DNA from 3 places in the Nocardia sp. NPDC050435 genome. Region 1 is predicted to be linked to each of the others. Evidence: riboswitches for the same ligand, from Rfam matches in the RefSeq annotation. Region 1 holds a riboswitch; each other region holds the start of a gene.
The links. A riboswitch is a leader RNA that binds a small molecule or an ion and turns the genes downstream of it on or off. The one in region 1 is predicted to bind S-adenosylmethionine.
Positions count from the first base shown of each region.

Region 2: another riboswitch for S-adenosylmethionine. It lies ahead of AB0I43_RS12045 (LLM class flavin-dependent oxidoreductase); the one in region 1 lies ahead of AB0I43_RS39800 (rhodanese-like domain-containing protein).
Region 3: another riboswitch for S-adenosylmethionine. It lies ahead of AB0I43_RS22860 (homoserine O-acetyltransferase); the one in region 1 lies ahead of AB0I43_RS39800 (rhodanese-like domain-containing protein).

Region 1 covers NZ_JBFAJW010000021.1:1,197-3,452, reverse strand. The annotation lists gene AB0I43_RS39810 (FAD-dependent oxidoreductase) at 1-133, opposite strand, end outside; gene AB0I43_RS39805 (hypothetical protein) at 496-948, shown strand; SAM riboswitch class IV at 1,001-1,116, shown strand; gene AB0I43_RS39800 (rhodanese-like domain-containing protein) at 1,132-1,548, shown strand; gene AB0I43_RS39795 (O-succinylhomoserine sulfhydrylase) at 1,574-2,256, shown strand, end outside.
Region 2 covers NZ_JBFAJW010000003.1:746,971-749,226, reverse strand. The annotation lists gene AB0I43_RS12050 (hypothetical protein) at 1-513, opposite strand, end outside; SAM riboswitch class I at 740-834, shown strand; gene AB0I43_RS12045 (LLM class flavin-dependent oxidoreductase) at 872-1,948, shown strand; gene AB0I43_RS12040 (ABC transporter substrate-binding protein) at 1,945-2,256, shown strand, end outside.
Region 3 covers NZ_JBFAJW010000007.1:289,557-291,812, reverse strand. The annotation lists gene AB0I43_RS22865 (hypothetical protein) at 1-62, shown strand, start outside; gene AB0I43_RS22860 (homoserine O-acetyltransferase) at 64-1,200, opposite strand; SAM riboswitch class IV at 1,275-1,385, opposite strand; gene AB0I43_RS22855 (TetR/AcrR family transcriptional regulator) at 1,475-2,179, opposite strand.

The sequences.
Region 1 (2,256 bases):
GCGCGACGCCGTAGCGGATCAGACCGAACGGCGCGGGCATGCGCTCGTAGAGGTCGATGCTCACCTCGGCATCGGATTTCATCAACGCGTCGGCGGCGTAGATACCGGCCGGTCCTGCGCCCACGATCGCGATGCGGAGCGGGCGAGTGCCGGCGGCGTGAGCGTCGGCCCCGGAGGCGGCAGCCTGGGTAACCACGGAGGGGCCGGGAACGCCGCCGGTGGATTCAGCACTCTGTTCGGTCATCTCTTACGCGCACCTTCGGTCGAAAAATAATGGCGTTCTTCTTAGCCTAGGCTAAGTCGAGCGGCCGCTGCGGTTTGCCCCTGACGATGCCGACGCTGGCGCTGCTGGCTCGTAACTGCACGGCCCCCAGGTCGCTTCCCGGACACCACCGCCTCGGGTGCGGGCAGCGGGCACGGTTCCCGCGATTCTATCGGGAAGCCACCCCGGGGCTGCACGGGTGCCTCTCACCAGGGATAAGGGATCATGGCCGGATGAGCAAGCAGCAGCCAGCGCCCGAGGACGAGCCCATCGCGGTCGATCAGACCGACCAGCGGTCGATGACGCCGTTCATCGCCGCCGCGATCGTCGCCGCGATCGTGCTGATCGCCGTGTTCGCCGGCGGGCTGCTGTCCCCGGCTGAGAAAAATGTCACAGAAGCCGACCGGATCTCGGCGGCGGTGAGCAACTACGTCGGCGGGCGCGCCCAGAGCGACGAGGTGCCCGCACCGGGGACCGCGTGCGCCGGATTCGACGAGGCCAAGTCCCCGCTCGCCGCGCAGTTCGGCGCGGGCGGACGAAAGTCCGTGGAGATCGCCAGGATCGAAGGGCACAGCGTCAACGGCGACAAGGCCAAGGCCACCGTCACCACCAAGGCCGGCGACAAGGAGACCACCGAAACCTGGAATCTGGTCCGCGTCGACGGCCGCTGGCTGGTCTGCGGGTAGGTCGCGTTCCGGTGTTTGACAGCCCGGCCCCTGTCCAGGCAATCTCAGTCCAGGTCATGAGCACCAGCGCCAAGCCCCGGCTCGCTGGTCGGCAACCCTCCTCCGCGGTGGGGTGCTCCGGGTGACGACCTGGCACGCATCCGAACCCCGATGCGGCAAGTGCGGATTCACAGGAGGATCGCAATGACTTACGCCGGTGACATCACCCCGCAGCAGGCGTGGGACCTGTTGCGCGAGCACCCCGAAGCCGTCCTGATCGACGTGCGCACCGAAGCCGAATGGCGCTTCGTCGGCGTACCCGACACCACCGCGATCGAGCGCCCCACCGTGCTCATCGAATGGGTGGACGGCACCGGCGCCCGCAACCAGGCGTTCGCCGACCAGCTCGGCAAGGCCCTCGACGGCCGCGCGCCGGACGCCCCCGTGGTGTTCCTGTGTCGCTCCGGCCAGCGCTCCGCGCACGCCGCTACCGTGGCCACGCAGCTCGGCATCGCGCCCGCCTACAACGTCGACGAAGGCTTCGAGGGTCCGCTGGACGCCGCGGGCCACCGCGGCGGATCCGGGTGGCGGGCCCGCGGGCTGCCGTGGCGGCAGTCGTGAGCCCGAATTCTGTGGAGGAGCAGTCATGATCACCGGTGGTGCGTTCGACAAGCCGCTGCCCGAGGGCGTCGGCCCCGGAACCCTCAGCGTGCGCGGCGGATTGCGGCGCAGCGGATTCGAGGAGACCTCCGAGGCGCTGTACCTGAGCTCCGGCTTCGTCTACGAGAGCGCCGAAGCGGCCGAGGCGTCGTTCACCGGCGACATCGAGCACTTCGTCTACTCCCGCTACGGCAACCCGACGGTGGCCATGTTCGAGGAGCGGATGCGGCTGATCGACGGGGCCGAGGCGTGTTTCGCCACCGCCAGCGGCATGTCCGCGGTGTTCACCGCGCTCGGCGCGCTGGTCGGCGCGGGTGACCGGCTGGTGGCCGCGCGCAGCCTGTTCGGATCCTGCTTCGTCGTCTGCAACGAGATCCTGCCGCGCTGGGGCGTGGAGACCGTCTTCGTCGACGGTGACGACCTGGACCAGTGGGAGCAGGCGCTGTCGGTGCCGACCCAGGCGGTGTTCTTCGAGACGCCCGCCAACCCCATGCAGACCCTGGTCGACGTGCGCCGGGTCACCGAGCTCGCGCACGCGGCCGGCGCGAAAGTGGTGCTGGACAACGTCTTCGCCACCCCGCTGCTGCAGCGCGGCTTCGACCTGGGCGCCGACATCACCGTGTACTCCGGCACCAAGCACATCGACGGTCAGGGGCGCGTGCTCGGCGG
Region 2 (2,256 bases), on a different contig from region 1:
TTCCTCGGGCACCATGCCGCCGAGAACCTCGTCCAGGGTGCCCATTTCGGCGATACCGCCGCGGCGGGTGTCCAGGTTCAGCCAGGCGACGCGCATGCCGGTGACGCCGCTGCGGCCGGGATCGGAGGGGACGAAGGTGAACATGGTCTGGCCGGATTTCACGGCGTCCAGGTCCAGCCCGGGGATGACGATGTTGTGCTTCGGCCAGGGCCCCGGCACCGCGCCCGCCATGGCGGGCTTGCCCAGGGTGGCGCCCGGGCCGCCACAGAACGCCGCGGTCGGATACAGGAACGGGGTGACGCCCAGCGCCTCCAACGCGGTCAGCGCCTCGGAGCCGGCGACCGCCGAGCGATCGGCCGCCGCGCCGACGCGCGCAGGCGCGTCGTCGGCGTAGGCGGTGCCCGGGGCGGCCAGCGCGAGCCCGGCCAGCGCCAGGGCGGGCACCGGCGCGGCCAGCGCGACGGCCACCGCGGCGCGGGCGAGTCGAGCGCCGAACGACTTCGTGACGGACACGGCGGACCTCCTCGGCAGCGGGTGAGCGAGGCACCAACGGTACGTCAGCAAACCGGCGGGCCAGGCGGATTGCGGCACCGCACAGCTTCGGCGCGGCGAGTGCCGCCACTCGGCAGTCACCAACGGCCGCGACCATAATCCACGCCACCACCGCCGCCGACCAGTGCTGCGCTCACCGTGATTTCTACTCTTGCCGCCGAGTTCGCTTGCTCCCCATGATGTTCGGGCACCATCCAGAGCGATCGAGAGACCTGGCTCGCCGACGTCGCAGCAACCCCCCGGCACGCCGGGTGCGGGTGCTTCCGCCAGGACCGATGGAGGACCCGACCATGAGCACCGCCTACCGGAATACGCCGTCATGAAGTTCCTGCTTTTCACGCTGGTCACCCGGACACCGGATCCGCACACCGGCGTGCTGCCCGAGACGCACGAGCGGCTGCGGTCGGTGGTCGGGCAGGCCCGGCTGGCCGAGGAACTCGGCTACGACGGCTTCGCCGTCGGCGAGCGGCACGAGGATCCGTTCCTCTCCGCCGCGCCCCCGGTGCTGCTCAGCCACATCGCGGCCGTCACCCGGCGGATCACGCTGTTCACCGCGGTGACGACCCTGAGCCTGCTGGACCCGGTACGCGCCTTCGAGGACTACTCGACGCTGGACAACCTCGCCGGCGGCCGCCTGGAGCTGATCATCGGCAAGGGCAACGGCGCCGCGCAGGCGGAGCTTTTCCACGTCAGCACCGCCGACCAGTGGGACCGCAACCGGGAGGGCTACGAGCTGTTCCGGGCGCTGTGGGCCAGCGACCGGGTGACCTGGTCCGGCCGCTTCCGCCCGGAGCTGGTGGCGGCCAAGGCCCTGCCCCGGCCCTACCAGCCCACGATCCGGATCTGGCACGGCAGCGCCACCAGCCGCGAGTCGGTGGAATTGGCCGCACGCCATGGTGATCCGCTGTTCTCGGCCAATGTGACCAATCCGATCGAGCCCTACGCCGAGCTGGTCCGGCACTATCGCGAACGCTGGGCGCACCACGGGCACGATCCCGCCGACGCGCTGGTCGGCGCGGGCACCGCGGGCTTCCACGTGGCGCCCACCTCGCAGGAGGCGCTGGCGGTGTACCGCCCGCTCTTCGAAGCCCGCCTGGCCCTGTCGCGCCGGCTCGGCCTGCCGATCGTGTTCGAGACGCTGGCAGACTTCGCGCAGCGCTCCTCGGCGCTGATCGGCAGCCCGGAGCAGGTGCTGGACAAGGTCGGCCGCCAGCACGAGCGATTCGGGCACGAGGTGATCCACCTGTCGGCCGAACCCGACGGCCGCACCGAAGCACAGCATCGCGGCAGCCTCGAGCTGTTCCAGCAGGCGGTGGCGCCGGAGTTGCGCCGCCGCATTCCCAGTCGTCCCCTGGCCTCCGGCCGCAGTCCCGAATTCTCTGGAGTTACACCGTGATCCGCACCCGTCCTCGCTTCGCCACCCTCGTCGGCGCGCTCGCCGCGGCCAGTACCCTGGCCGCCTGCGGCAGCGACACCGGCGGCGCGGGCGGCGACGCCGGACCGCCCCAGCCCGGCGGCACCCTGCGCTACGGTCTGTCGCAGGCGCCGTCGTGCTCGGATCCCACGCAGGCGGGCAGCAACCAGACGCTCTATGTCACCCGGCAGATCGTCGACTCGCTCACCGATCAGGATCCGAAGACCGGTGAGCTGAAACCGTGGCTGGCGCGCAGCTGGGAGGCGAGCCCGGACGCGAAGGTCTTCACC
Region 3 (2,256 bases), on a different contig from region 1:
CCGCCGCGCACGAACCGGACGGCTGGACCGCCGGCCCGTGGAGCGTGCTCGAAACGCCGTGAGCTAGCGGTTCTCCCGCGCCAGGCGCATGGTCTCGAGCAGCAGCTTGGACACTGCGGCCGCCTCGGTGAGAAATCCGTCGTGGCCGTCGCGCGAGTGCACCACCTCGAGGCGGGCGCAACCCGGCAGCCCGTCGGCGAGTTCCTGCTGGCTGCGCAGTGGGTAGAGCCGGTCGGAATCGACGCCGCCGACCACGCACGGCACCGGCGTCGAGGCCAGCGCCGCCGCGACGCCGCCGCGGCCGCGGCCGACGTCGTGCCGGTTCATCGCCTCGGAGAGCAGCACATAGGTGGCGGGATCGAAACGGGCACAGAGCTTTTCGGCCTGATGCTCGAGGTAGCTCTGCACCGCGTACCGGCCGCCGCGCCACGGATCCTCGGTGCCCTGGGCGTGATTCTCGAAGCGGTGATCCAGCTCGCCCTCGGTGCGATAGGTCAGGTGCGCGATGCGCCGCGCCAGGCCCATGCCGGTCATCGGGGCGCGGCCGGTGCCGTGATAATCGCCGCCCTGCCAATCCGGATCCGCCTTGATGGCGGCGATCTGCGTGGTCTGCGTGCCGATCTGATCGGCGGTGGCGCGCGCACCGACCGCGAGCACCAGCGCCGCGGCGACGCGCCGCGGGGCGCCGATCATCCACTCCAGCACCCGCATACCGCCCATCGAACCGCCGACGACCGCGGCCAGGCGGTCGATGCCGAGCAGATCCATCAGGGCGATCTCCGCGGTCACCTGATCCCGGATGGAGATCTCGGGGAAACGCGAACCCCACGGATTGCCGTCGGGCGCGAGCGAGGCGGGGCCGGTGCTGCCCTTGCAGCCGCCGAGCACGTTGGTGGCGATGACACACCATTCGTCGGTGTCGATCGGCGCACCGGGCCCGACCATGCCGTCCCACCAGCCGGCCAACTGATGCAGCCCGTCGGGGGCGCCGACGACGTGCGAATCACCGGTCAGCGCGTGCTCGACCAGCACCACGTTGTCCAGCGCGGGCGAGAGCTCACCCCAGCGCTGCACCGCGAGCCGCACGTCCGGGACCACGGCGCCGTTCTCCAGGCGCACGTCCCCGATCGCGATCGTGCCGAGCCGGCCGTCCGGCGCGGGTAGTAGGCAGCGGGCGCTCGGTTCGGTCTCCACGGTCACGCCAGCCGGCCGATCGCACGGCAAACCGCGAATTTGTGGCGGTGAACTTGTGCACACATGTGGGGGCCTCCTGAACAGCGCGCTTGCTCTCGTCCCTCGAGAGCCGGGTCATCACCCGGAGCACCCCACCGCTGCTGGAGGGTTGCCGACCAGCGAGCCGGGGCTTCGCGCTGGCACTCATGACCTAACGAACATGGTAACTGGCGGTCGGTCAACCATTGAAATCATGTCGAGGCGATCGCCGTCGGGCACGGCGAAACCGCCGGTAGCGGCCCTAATCGGCGGTCGGGCCGCAACAGAGCCGGCGCAGCTCGGCCAGCGCGCCGAGCACGGTCGTGCGGGCCGCGGCGGCCGCCTGTTCCGGATCTCCGCTGAGGATCAGCTCCTCGTCCTCGGCGAAGGCGATGTGGCACATCATCTGCCAGGTCGCGATGGCCAGGCGGACGGTGAGCGAGCCGGGCGCCACCTCGAGCCGGTCGGCCAGTGCCGCACCGAGCGCCGCGGACTTGCGGTCCCCGAATTCCATCGCCCGGGTATTGACGGCCGGGCTGTTGTGCACGATGCGCTGCATCTTCTGGAAGCGGCGCAGCGAGACGGCGTCGCTCGCGTCGGCGCGCGCGCCGCGCTCGACCATGTCCAGGAAGGCGTCGCACAGCGCCTGCAGCGGGTTGCCGATCGTCGGCTGGGCCCGCAGCCGGCCGGCGACGGCCTCGCCGAAATCCTCGACCGGGCCGAGGATGATGTCCTCTTTGATCTCGAAGTACCGGTTGACCGTGCGCGGCGAGACGTCCGCGGCGTCGGCGATCTGCTCGACGGTCGTCGCCTCGAAACCGTGCTCGTCGCACAGGTCCAGCGCGACCTCGATGATCCGCGCCCGGGTCTGCTGCTTCTTGCGTTCGCGCAGTCCAGCGGGTGCCGTGGTGCCACCGCCCCGCGCTGGTCCGGGATCGGCGGCGCTGCCGGTCGATGTGTCGAGCATGCCTCACTGTAACGCAGCCCATTCCCCTAGTTGACCGGATGAGTCAAATGTCGCATCGCGACATTTTTCTCTTGACG